DNA from 2 places in the Oleiphilus sp. HI0132 genome. Region 2 is predicted to be linked to the other one. Evidence: predicted binding sites of a transcription regulator. Region 2 holds the regulator's gene; the other holds the start of a gene.
The links. The regulator PhoB, encoded in region 2, activates phosphate uptake and scavenging genes when phosphate is short. The targets are predictions, from matches to a motif close to TGTCATANNNNTGTCANA.

Region 1: the regulator PhoB is predicted to act here: its motif matches at 2,749-2,766, upstream of ppk1 (polyphosphate kinase 1).

The regions. Positions count from the first base shown of each region.
Region 1 is NZ_LWGJ01001186.1:15,749-22,013, reverse strand. It holds gene A3766_RS17010 (GNAT family N-acetyltransferase) at 1-210, shown strand, start outside; gene ppk1 (polyphosphate kinase 1) at 638-2,695, opposite strand; gene A3766_RS17000 (hypothetical protein) at 3,125-3,370, shown strand; gene A3766_RS16995 (helix-hairpin-helix domain-containing protein) at 3,511-4,134, shown strand; gene A3766_RS16990 (YdiY family protein) at 4,284-5,006, opposite strand; gene A3766_RS16985 (mechanosensitive ion channel family protein) at 5,093-5,929, opposite strand; gene A3766_RS16980 (O-acetylhomoserine aminocarboxypropyltransferase/cysteine synthase family protein) at 6,133-6,265, shown strand, end outside.
Region 2 is NZ_LWGJ01001514.1:8,848-15,112, reverse strand. It holds gene cysZ (sulfate transporter CysZ) at 1-62, shown strand, start outside; gene phoR (phosphate regulon sensor histidine kinase PhoR) at 77-1,417, opposite strand; gene phoB (phosphate regulon transcriptional regulator PhoB) at 1,594-2,289, opposite strand; gene ubiA (4-hydroxybenzoate octaprenyltransferase) at 2,409-3,290, opposite strand; gene A3766_RS23350 (chorismate lyase) at 3,295-3,804, opposite strand; gene A3766_RS23345 (hypoxanthine-guanine phosphoribosyltransferase) at 3,804-4,364, opposite strand; gene A3766_RS23340 (rubredoxin) at 4,624-4,788, shown strand; gene A3766_RS23335 (FAD-dependent oxidoreductase) at 4,790-5,947, shown strand; gene A3766_RS23330 (acyl-CoA thioesterase II) at 6,020-6,265, shown strand, end outside.

The sequences.
Region 1 (6,265 bases), on a different contig from region 2:
GCGAATGGCCTGGCTAGGTTTGACCCCGGAGTTCAGGGTGAACATAAAATCCAACGAGGCTTTCGTCCGACTTATACTTACTCAAACCACTGGCTGGCTGAAGAAGGGTTTCGAGAGCCCGTTGCGGAATTTATTAGCAAAGAAAATGAAATGCTCGAAGCTTATTATGAGGATGCGAGTACTTATTTGCCTTTCAAAAAACAGCAATAAGGCTCTGCTAGTTTGCACGGCTTTAATGTTCTCCAATCTTTTGAAACTGATCTAGCTCGTTGATAAGGTCTGGACTGGAAAGTGCCATTTCGAGACATAGGTACTTGTTTTGATTTTGGTCGGATGTACGCCAAAGTGTACCGGTTCGCGATTAGATGTTTACCCCCTAACGTTATGATATCCCACCGTTGTCATCCTCGCGCATGCGGGGATCCATTGTTTTTGACCCAAACCTTATTAATTCGATTACTACGACGGTTTCAAATGCTGCGTTCTATTCAAGACAATGGATTCCCGCCTGCGCGGGAATGACGGAGTTGTGGTGCGGGAAGGCACAGTGTGGAAGGGCCGAGAGTCCAACTTGCCGCCATTCCGCCCTCTTCTACTAACCTGTAATAGGCTAAAACCTAAGCAAGCACCAATGACCTCACTTCTCAAGCTTGGCGATATAATCATGAATCGCCAGTTGGGATTGAATCTTACGTTTGTTACCCCGTGGTTTATATTGATTGGTCTGCTTCGCATCGATGATTCGCGCTTTGGTGGTATCTGACCATTGAATCTCGAAGATATCCAGAATCTGCTTTTGAAGCTGTTTGTCGTAAACCGGGCAGCCTACTTCAACACGGTGGTCGATGTTGCGGGTCATCCAGTCTGCAGATGAGATATAAATCTCATGCTCGCCCTGGTTGGAGAATATCGACACACGTGGGTGCTCCAGAAAACGATCGACAATGCTAATAACTTTGATGTTGTCGCTCAAACCTTTAACGCCGGGTAAAAGGGTGCACATGCCACGAATAATAATGCGAATTTTTACGCCAGCCTGGCTTGCTTTGTAGAGGTGCCCAACGACTTCGTCATCGACCAGGTTATTGACCTTCAGCATGATTTCGGCAGTCAGGCCTTTCTCGGCGTGCTTTATCTCACGATCAATCAACTTGTGAACACGTGGCCGGAAATCATTTGGCGAGACGATAATGTGTTTGAAGTGATAATGTTTATAGCTGAAGCGAATGAAGTTAAATACGTCTTCTACTTCGGCGGTAATTTCATCGTGGCAGGTAAATAAAGAGAAGTCGGTATAAATCCTTGCGGTCTTCTCGTGGAAGTTACCTGTGCCGATATGAGCGTAGCGCTTATAGCCGTCACTTTCGTTGCGTCCAATTAAACAAAGCTTGGTGTGGCACTTCAATGCAGGCACACCAAAGTCTACTTTGATGCCCGCATCGGTCAGTACCTTCGCCCATTCTATATTTGCTTCTTCGTCAAAGCGGGCGCGCAGCTCAACCACGACGCGAACATTTTTACCATTCTTTGCCGCATTGATCAGGGCATCGATAATTCGGCTTTTTTTGGCGACGCGATAAATGCTGATACTGATATGTTCAACTTTAGGATCGTATGATGCCTGCCGTACGAACTCGGTGAAATGGTTGAACTTGTGATACGGGTAATAAAGTAAAATATCGCCTTCAGAAATCGCCTGGAAGCTGCTTTTGTGAGCGGCGAACTTCTTGCTTTCGATTCTCGGAAGCGGTGAATATTCTAAATAGTTGCGCCCGATATTAGGGAAACTGATGAAGTCTCTGAAGTTGTGATAGCGGCCACCCGGGATGACGGCGTCATAATTTGAGATGCCGATTTTATCAAGCAAGTAGTTCAGTGTGGATTTCGGCATTTCCCTGTCATAGACAAAGCGAACTGGCTCAGCTGTCATGCGTTGCTTAATGCTGAGTGACATCTGCTCTAGTAGAGATTGGTCAATATCTTCAGATAGCCCGTATTCCGCATCACGAGTCATCTTCATGGAATAGGCATGAATTTCATCAAACTTATAATTGCCTTTGAAGACGCTCTTCAGAGAGTAGCGAATAATATTATCAAGCATGATGATGCAGCGGCGCTTTTGCCCCTTGATTCTAGGTAGCTCAATGAAACGGCTCATATCGTCTGAGGGTACTTCAACCAAACTATATCTAGATTCGCCTTTGCGAATTAGTTCGACCGCAAGGTAGGTGATGTCATCATCCAATACCTGAGCAAGGTCGATTTTTCCCTCGCACATTATAGGGTTAATGTATTGCAGAACATTGTCTTTGAAATACTGATTAACCCATTCCCCTTGCTCTGGAGATAACTGTTGCTCGTTGATCAGAAAAATGTTGCGCCGGGCCAGGCATTTCAAAACGTGAATATAGATTTCGTCAAACCGTTCGCCTAGCTTGATGACTTTCTTTTGAATCTTCTTAAGTAATTCTCGATCTTCACTGGCATCTTCGCCTTGGTCTTTCTTAATAAAAATTTTTCGCTTTACGTCGGCGACACGAACACGGAAGAACTCATCCATATTATTGGAATATATACCGAGAAACCTGACCCGCTCGACAATCGGTACGTTTGCATCAGCGGCTTCCTGTAGAACGCGCTCATTGAAGGACAGCCAACTCAGTTCTTTCTCTATAAAATCTTGCTTGTTCGTCATTTTGAAACTACTCGCATACAGCTTAATCAACCGGACTATTTAAATAGGACTTATGTGACAGTTTGATGACAATTTAAGTCCTGAGGTTCAAATACTTTGTATTTCCGGTTATGTAGGTCTAGGATAGATATTGACGTAGTGACGTCATTACGTCAATTAATGTTATTTACACAAAGAAAGGTGATTTACCATGTCTAAGAAAACAAAATCTATCAAGAAAGAGATCAAAGCGCGTAAAGCTAAAGTAGCCAAGCAGACTAAGAAAATCAGCAAGCTGAAAAAGGCGCTGAAGAAGGCTTAATGTGCCATCTTGAAGCTAATGTAGGGGCGCGATAATTCGCGCCTTTGCCTTTTATGGTGCTCGGCAATATGGATGAATGGATGTTACTATGCCGTTTATAGGGTAGTGAAACGACAAGGGGTCTCTTTATGAGTCGCAAGAGTACAGATAAGAAAACCGATGCAGTGTCGAAAGGTACGGCTAAGACTCCTCAGCTTGATCAAGTGCATGCATCCGAGAAAAAAGAGAAGGCTAAGAAAAATACCTCCCTACGTTTAGATAAGAAAACATTGAAAGCACTGAAGATTATTGCGATAGAGCAAGAAACGAGTATACAAAAGCTAATTGAGAGCTTGGTAAAGGACTATATTAAAGAACATGGCAAATTGGATTAGTTGAATCTGCCATGTTAGAAATTATAAAAATACCATTAGTGCACGTGATTTTAGTTGTTATGCTCTAAAAAAAACGTGTAACTTTTATACTGTTTAGTATTTATTGTTTAATTTGTTTGTAGTTTTAATAGGGGTGAAGCATGGGTAAAACGTCAAAGAAGATTGATAAGAAAGTTTCTCAGGTTAAAGAGCTGAGCAATGACTTGTTGAAAGATATCAACAAGAAAGTTACTTCAACTAAGAAAGATTTACAGAAGCAGGTTGATGATTTGACTGCACAAGTAAACGAGTTGCGTGAAGAGGCGACTAAGCCTGCAACAAAGTGGTTGAAGAAAATCGAGAAGCAGTATCAAAAGCAGCTAAATAAGCAGCAGAAAGAATTTGAAGAGCGTGCTGAAGCTTTGCTAGAGACTAAGAATAAGCTGGTTGGTCAACTTGAAGATGCATTAAGCAAGCTTCCTCTGGCGGATAAGATTATGCCAGCGCCAAAGACGCCTGCTAAAAAAGCCAAAGCAACTGTTAAGAAGGCGGCGACTACTGCTAAAGCAAAAGCGTCAACAGCAACTAAGAAAGCCACTGGTGCAGCTAAGTCTGGTATTTCTTCGATGAAAGGTGTTGGCCCTGCGACGGTTAAGAAATTGAATGCAGCGGGATTTAATAGCTTGGAAGATATCGTTAATGCACCTGCCGATAAGTTGGCTGAGTTCAAATCAGTACGCGGCTCAGACTCTTGGGTTGAGCAAGCTAAAGAATTGTTGAAGTAAGCGTTTCAAGCTTCAATAAAAAAGGCAGCGATTAAGCTGCCTTTTTTGTATCTGAAATTTCAGATTGATACTTTCTTTTCTGCTGTAGGCAGAGCCTTGCGCGGCTCGCTGGCGGGTTAGCACCATCGCTGCCTACATAAAAAGTAATGCTACAGCTTATAGACTAACGTGACAGACGTTTCACGATCAGTTTTATCAGCACCTGCTGGAACATCAGAACTATGCTTAATGGTGTAACCAACCTTCATTGACAAGGCTTCTTGCACCTGACTGGTTAAGGAGATACCAAAACGTGTCACAGTGTTACTGTCGCCGGCTTCTGTATTCAGGAACTGGTCAAGGCTAGATGTTTCATTGAATTTCCAAGAGAAGATCTCAGCTGCACGAATAATGCTATCTTCTTCGTTATTGCCATTGTTGTCTTCGATCACACGATAACCAGGCGCAAGCTCGAAATTCAATTCCATATTATCTTCTGCAATAGCTTTATAGCCTAAACCCAGTGCGATAGAGGTTTGATGGTCAAAACCGCTAAAGCGATCCTTTTCCCACGAGATGACGCCAAGCGCATAAGCTCTATCAGAGAGCTTTCGGTCAGACTGCGCTTCAGCAAAATATCTTTCTGCAGAACTTACGTCATTTGATGAGCTGTTAAGCGCCTCTAGTTGAAGTGTGTGCTTCCAATCAGTGTATTCAGTTGAAGCATTAAATTTGGCATTTAGTGTTTCTGTATCCGAGTTGCCGCTGGTCATCACAAAACCAAGTTCAGCCGTTGCATCCCAGTTAGGTTCAGAGACCTCTTCAGCGTTTACTGTGGCGCTTAGGCTTGTAGAGATGAGAGCAATTGCTGTGGCAAGTTTAAGGTGTTGCATAGTATTTCTTCCTTTCATAAAGCTTGGCTAAGATACGATTCAATTTTGGCCGTATCTTAGCGATTTACTAGAGTAATGTCTCTTGTTTATGCTACTTGATGCATATATACATCTTGTTGTGGGTAGGGGATTGAAATGCCGTGCGCATCAAATGCTTTCTTCACGCCTTCTTGCATATCAAAGAATACACCCCAGTAGTCGCTAGTGTTGACCCATAAGCGGACTGTAAAGTTAACCGAGCTGTCGGCAAGTTCTGCAACGACAAATACAGGAGCCGGGTCTTTGAGTACTCGGGCATCATGACTGGCGAGTGACTTCAGCAGAGACTTGGCCTGGTCAATATCGTCGCCATAGCCAATGCCAAAGCTCAGATCGACTCGGCGAGTAGTTTCTTTATTAATATTCACCATGCTGCTGCTCGAAAGAGAGCCATTTGGAATGATGACGACTCGGTTGTCGCCCGTCTTTAGAATGGTGTTGAAAATCTGAATTTCAGATACGCTTCCGATGTAGCCCTGAGCTTCAATCAGGTCTCCTACCTTGAAAGGCTTGAATAGCAGAATGACAACGCCTCCGGCGAAGTTGGCTAGGCTTCCTTGAAGAGCTAGGCCAACAGCTAAGCCGGCAGCACCGAGTACTGCCACAAATGATGTTGTCTCGATGCCGACCATCGAGGCAACTGAAATCAACAAGACTACTTTCAGAATAACTGAAAGAATGCTGCAGACGAATTGACCAAGCGTCGCATCGACCTTGCTTGTGAGATTGTTGTTAAGAGTGCGTATGAAGCGATTGATGACCCATAGGCCGATGATGAGCGTAACGATCGCTAAGACCAGTTTGGGGCCGTAACTTAAGCTGAGTGTGTAGGCTGTCTGTAACAGCTCTTGAATCTGATCGCTGCTTTGATTGATATCTTCCATTTAAGCTTCCTTGATTAAGTAAAAAAGTGAGTTTGAAATTTAAATTCAGAAGCATAGACAGAAGCAAAAGAGAAAAAGTCACAAAGAAAGTTTATTTATATTTCATTGATCTGAGTGCGTGTGTGTTATTGGGAATTGATCTATGATTCTTTGTTCCGGTGTCCCGTATTCGCCAACATTCATCATTATTGCCGAGGATTAAAATGAAAGACGATACCATCGCAATTCATCACGGATATGAAACAGACCCTACAACCAAGTCCGTAGCAACACCTATTTACCAGACAGTCGCATACGAGTTTGATAATGCTCAACATGGTGCTGACTTATTTGACC
Region 2 (6,265 bases):
GATCTTTAGGCAATATCAATATGAACTTTGAAGCAGAGGCGCAGAAAAAGCTATCCAAGTAAATGCAGATAGCTCATCAAGATGCATTTGCTAGCGCTTTCTGTTCATTAGCCGAGCTACTGGAAACCATTATCGATGCCGGGAAGTGACAAATAAACTCACTGCCTATGCCTTCTTCACTATGGATTTCCAGCTCGGCATTATGATTGATCAATACATGCTTCACGATCGCTAAGCCCAAGCCTGAGCCGCCACTTGAGTGGTCTCTGCTGGGGTCCGTTCGATAGAAGCGTTCCGTCAAGTGAGGGATGTGAACGGAATCAAAACCTTCACCGGTATCACGCACACAAAAGTGAGCACCTTCTTCATCCAGCCACCAGCTGATGTCGATATCACCACCGGTGGGCGTATACTTAACTGCATTAAACGCAAGGTTTGAGAAGGCGCTATAAAGCTGACGAGAGTCACCGGTAAATAAACAGGGTTTGGTGCTTTCAAAGTCCAAACGAATATTCTGATTTTTGTCAGCGCTAAAGGCTCGTGCGTCGCGGTAGACTTCTTGTAGTACCGGTTCGATATCGATCGCTTGAGTATTACTAGGCAGGCCTTCAGTTTCATACTTGGCGAGTAACAAGAGGTCACTAATCAGGCTTTCCATCCGTTTCGTTTGCTCTTGCATTGAATTTAAGGCTCTTCGCCACTTCTTAGGTGTATCTTCAGCATCCTGGAAGGTTTCGATATAACCTCTAATAACCGTCAATGGCGTTCTCATATCATGAGAAACATTGCTAACGAAGTCACGCCGCATCTGTTCAAGTCGCTGCACACGCGTCACATCTTGCGCGAAAACCAAGCGGTCATCTTTGCCAAACAAAGTGATATGTACTTGCAAAGTTGCACTTTTATTTAAAGGTGAACGTAGCTCTAAAGGTTCGTCGTAATTCTTGCTTTCAAAATATCGCTTAAAGGAAGGGTCTCTAAGCAAATTTGTTATCAGCTGACCTCTATCTGACTCTCGTTTAAAGCCAAGTACTGTACTTGCAGAGTCATTCCACCAGTCCATCGCACCTTCAGAGTTAGTCATGACGACAGCCTCTTTTAGTGCATTGGTAGATAATTGGACACGAGCAATCATTGACCGCAAGTTTTCTTGAGTAATGCGATTTTGATATTGAATTTGATATAGACCGTCAAACAGATCGCCCCATAAACCATGGCTTTCGGGAATTGCTTGGTCTTCTTGTACACTGTAAAGCCAACGATGCAGCTTAACAGCCTGGCTGATTGTCCAGGCTAAGTAGGCAAAGCAGCCAATCGCGAGAACCCACGCTAATTCCCCAATCAGCAGGCCAAGTACCAGCAAGCCAATCACAGCCCAAAAAAGGGAGTATAAGTGACCGATGATTCGTTTGTGCATAACCTTATGCTCCAGCACAGGAAGACAGATTCATTCTCTGATTCAATAGTTTGCCATTAAAACGCAAACGGTACAGAGAGTGTGCACCCTTCGTCAATGATCGAAGTCATGTGCATGAAAAATCGAGCTCCTTGCCACCTTTCTTATTTTATAACAAAGTTACCAATGCTCAAGCGCTATGCAGCACCTTGAGCAGAAAAACGATAGCCAGTACCTCGAACAGTTTGAACCAGGTATTCATGCCTTTCACCTAATGCCTTGCGAAGGCGCCGAATATGAACATCAACGGTTCGATCTTCAACATAGACATTGCCACCCCAAACTTGATCAAGTAGCTGGGAACGGCTATAAACGCGGTCTTGATGCGTCATAAAGAACTGCAGTAGCTTAAACTCAGTTGGCCCCATGCTCAGCAAATTATTGTGAGCGGTAACGCGATGACAAACTGGGTCAAGTACCAATCCATCTATTTCGATTTCACTTTCGACACCCGCAGGCGTCGCACGACGAAGTACAGCTTTAAGACGAGCAACCAATTCACGAGGAGAAAAAGGCTTAGTAATATAGTCGTCGGCACCGACTTCCAAACCCTGTACTTTATTATCCTCTTCGGTTTTAGCTGTCAGCATAATAATAGGGATATCACTGGTCGCTTCATTGCGTTTCAAGCGTCTTGCCAATTCAATTCCGCTAGTGCCTGGCAACATCCAATCAAGTAAAATCATATCGGGACGTTGATCCACAATAGCAATAAATGCATCCTGCGCATTTGAAGCTTCGATACAATTGTAATCAGCCATTTCTAAAGCAACAGCAATCATTTCTCTGATTGATGCTTCATCATCAACAATTAATACGGTTTTTTCTGACATAGTACTTACTCCAAAAATCAAACTGTATTAAAACGGCAAGCTGTTACAGTTTTATGACACTACACTGTAAGCCTATGCTGAGAACCTAATGAGCGCTCCTTTTTGCGAAGTTTTACAATTCACCTGACATAAAAGTCTAGAAACAGTCCCAGGAATAAAACCATACCCACCCAGTTATTGTTCAAAAACGCCTTAAAGCACTCATCTCTGTCACGATGGCGAATCAAGTGCTGCTGATATACAAATAGTACCGACGCAACGACAATACTCAGAAAGTAAAACTGCCCCATTTCAAGCTGTTCACCTAACAAGCTCAGCGTCAATATCACCAAAACCTGCAAAAATGCGATAATCGCCCGATCAGCCGAACCAAATAAGATGGCCGTGGATTTAACGCCGATTTTGATATCATCATCCCTATCGACCATGGCATACATCGTATCATAAGCAACGGTCCACAAGACTGTTGCCATATAGATCAACCAGATATGCGCAGGCAGTTCATTCACTTGCGCGGCATAAGCCATAGGAACGGACCAGGCAAATGCAGCACCTAAGACCACCTGTGGTAAATAAGTATAGCGCTTCATGAAGGGATAAGCAGAAGCAAGTGCGAGTGCACCAAATGAAAGGTAAATTGTCAGTTCATTGGTAAACAAAACCAGGATGAAAGACAACAGACATAAAACGGCGAAAAAGATCAAAGCCTGTTTTGCACTCACCCGCCCCGTCACCAGAGGGCGAGCTTCAGTGCGCTTTACATGACCGTCTATTTTTCTATCCGCAAAGTCATTGATTACGCAGCCTGCCGAGCGCATGAAAACAGAGCCGGCGATAAAAATAGCTAACACATCCATAGCTGGTATGCCCTCGGCAGCAAACCATAATGCCCAAAGCGTTGGCCACAAAACCAGATAAATACCTATAGGCTTATCCAACCTCGCAAGCCTTACGTAGTCCATTGCAACACTTGCAAACGCGGGTTTACTCTGAGTATTCATATGCCTATTTCTCTCGTTTGCTTGCCTCAAATACCCGAGGCATAAATAGTTCGCTCACCAGCAATGGTTTCTGACGAAGAAAAAATACCGAGCGCCGCCCAAATACGGGTTCTTTAAACTGTTTCACCAAGGAGACACTTTCAAGCTTACTACGCGTCATAACTCTGGATTTAAACAGAAATGCGCCTAAAGGCTTATCTCCCAAATACTGAAGCTGTCTTTCATAACCACTTAGCGTTGTTTTCGGAATAATACTGCGCGCTATCACCCATACTTCTCCGAAACAAAGCAGCTCAACTTCCCTGACCAGCGCTTTCTGACGCTCTCTCACTTTTAGTATCCGCCTCTCCTCAAGACTTGGTACAGCCCAGCCTTGATAAGTGACACGCACACTAAAGTTATTATTTGATGCTTCGATAAGCCTCTTGGTAAGTGAACCTTGATCAAAGACCCAGGAACCATATTGTTTAGGCACTTTCCAGTCGGGTATCCGCCGAGCGGCTGGCTTTAGCATCACATGCCCTTAACTGCGTAAATACCCGGCGCATTCCGCCAATAGCCTTGATAATCCATACCAAAACCAAAAACAAAACGATCCTCAACATTTAAACAAGTATAGTCAGCGAGCAGATCCTTGGTCGCCTTTCTGTCATGTTGCTTATCCAATAAAACCGTCGTCAGAACACGCGCTGCACCTTGCTGCCGACAATAATCCTGTACATGTAAGAGGGTATGCCCTTCATCAAGGATATCATCAACCAGAAGAACGGTTCGGCCCGACAGTGCTTTTACCGGCTTAGCCAGCCAGTCCAAGCGGCTGCCAGAGGTTTCATTCCCATATCGGGTAGCGTGTAAATAATCCAGCTCTAGTGGAAAATTCAAATGAGCGAGTAAGTGACCACAGTACACCAAACCGCCATTCATAATTGAAATAACCAGAGGGTTGTCGGTCGCTAAGTCTTGCTCAATATCTTTGGCTGTCTTTTCAATTGCATCACTTAGCTCAGACATATCGATTAGGCAGTCGGCCTCATTAAAGACTTTCTGGGCTTCGACGGTTTTGGTATTGGACATAGATCTTCCTGATAAAATGGCTGTGCAGATTATATCTGTGAGCCTGCCTGGCCGCAAAGTTACTATCGCTGAAATAGTGAAAGATTTGTGCTGATCGAGCTGATTCGGTAAATTAGCCCGCTAAGTGAATGAGGCAACATTTATTCTCTAAACTAGAATCTTCTCTTCGCATAAGCAAGCGGGCGCTAGTGTAAACCAGAGAGGCATGTTTGTATGCATTCGAAAGGCAAGTAACATTTTGATAATACAGGTATAAAGAATGAAGAAGTGGCAATGCGTAGTCTGCGGATTAATTTATGATGAGAGCGAAGGCTGGCCTGATGATGGCATCGAAGCGGGCACCTCATGGGAAGATGTACCCGAAGACTGGCTTTGCCCTGACTGTGGTGTAGGCAAAGAAGACTTTGAAATGGTAGAGATTTAACATGAATACTTCACCTATCGTTGTCATTGGTAGTGGCTTGGCCGGATATAATCTTGTTAAGGAGGTTCGCAAGCTGGACCAGGAAAGCGAGATTATTGTGATCACTCAGGATGACGCACACTCTTATTCCAAGCCTATGCTCTCGACAGCACTTGCCAAAGGCAAGCAGGCTGATGAGCTATCAATGGCCGACCCGGGAAAGTTCGCGGCACAGCACAATATTTCAATCAGAAATCATACGAGTGTTGACCGAATCGATACTTCTGCCAAAGCAATCCTGATAGGTGAAGAACGCTTAGACTACAGCAAGCTAGTGCTTGCTTGTGGTGCTCAGGTCAATAAGCTCAGTTTTCCCGGAAGTGAGCTTGAGAAAGTCGTTTCAATCAATGACCTAATGGACTACCGCCGTTTTCGTTCTTTGTTAGGCGAAAACTGCTCAGAAAGCCAGAACCATGTACTGATCATGGGTGCCGGCTTAATCGGCTGTGAATACGCGAATGACTTATTGGCAAGCGGTTATAAGGTAACTATCGTTGACCCTTCAAAATCAGCCTTAAACAGTTTGATTCCTGAAGAGGCCGGACAAGCGCTTATCGAAGGCCTTAGTGATGCAGGTTGTCAGTTTGAAATGCAAGCTCATGTAAGCGAAATCACTGAACAAGGAAATGGTTTGCTTGCTCGTTTAAGTAATGGCCAAGAACTTGAGTGTGCCTTGGTTATTTCTGCCGTCGGCCTGAAAGCCAATATACAAATTGCTCAAGACTCGGGGATTGAATGCCAGCAAGGGATTGTCACCAACGCCTTGCTACAAACTAGTGCAGAAGATGTCTACGCCTTAGGTGACTGCGCAGAGATCGAAGGGCAGGTCAGACTCTACGTGCTGCCACTAATGACCTGCGCACGCACCTTAGCGAAGACTCTGACCGGCACACCGAGCCAGGTAAGCTTCGGCATCATGCCGATAGCAACTAAAACACCCGCCTGCCCCGTCGTCGTTTGCCCACCTGCCAGTGCTTCAGGCCAATGGCGCTTCGAACAAGATGGCCTGAATATTTGTGGTCGTCATTATAACGAGCAAGACTGTTTGGATGGTTTTGTACTAACTGGGCAACGCTGTGTTGAAAAACAAGCGCTAGTTAAAGAGCTCAGTAGTCTTTAAGCTAAAGACTCCCTGAATTAGGCGCTTTGTTTAAAACTCAACAAAGCGCGATTAATAAAGTGAGTCATGATCATGCAAGACGTACTACAACAACTCATCGATGTCCTTCAACTTAAGCAACTCAACAACTTAGTCTTTGAAGGTTGCAGCGAAGATTTGGGCTTCAAAAATGTATTCGGTGGACAGGTCTGTGGTCAAGCACTGATGGCGGCTTATCAAACAGTCGATCAACTCAGCGCTCACTCAATGCATGGCTACTTTTTACGCCCAGGGGATCATTCTCTACCAATTCAGTACGAAGTGCAGATTATTCGAGAC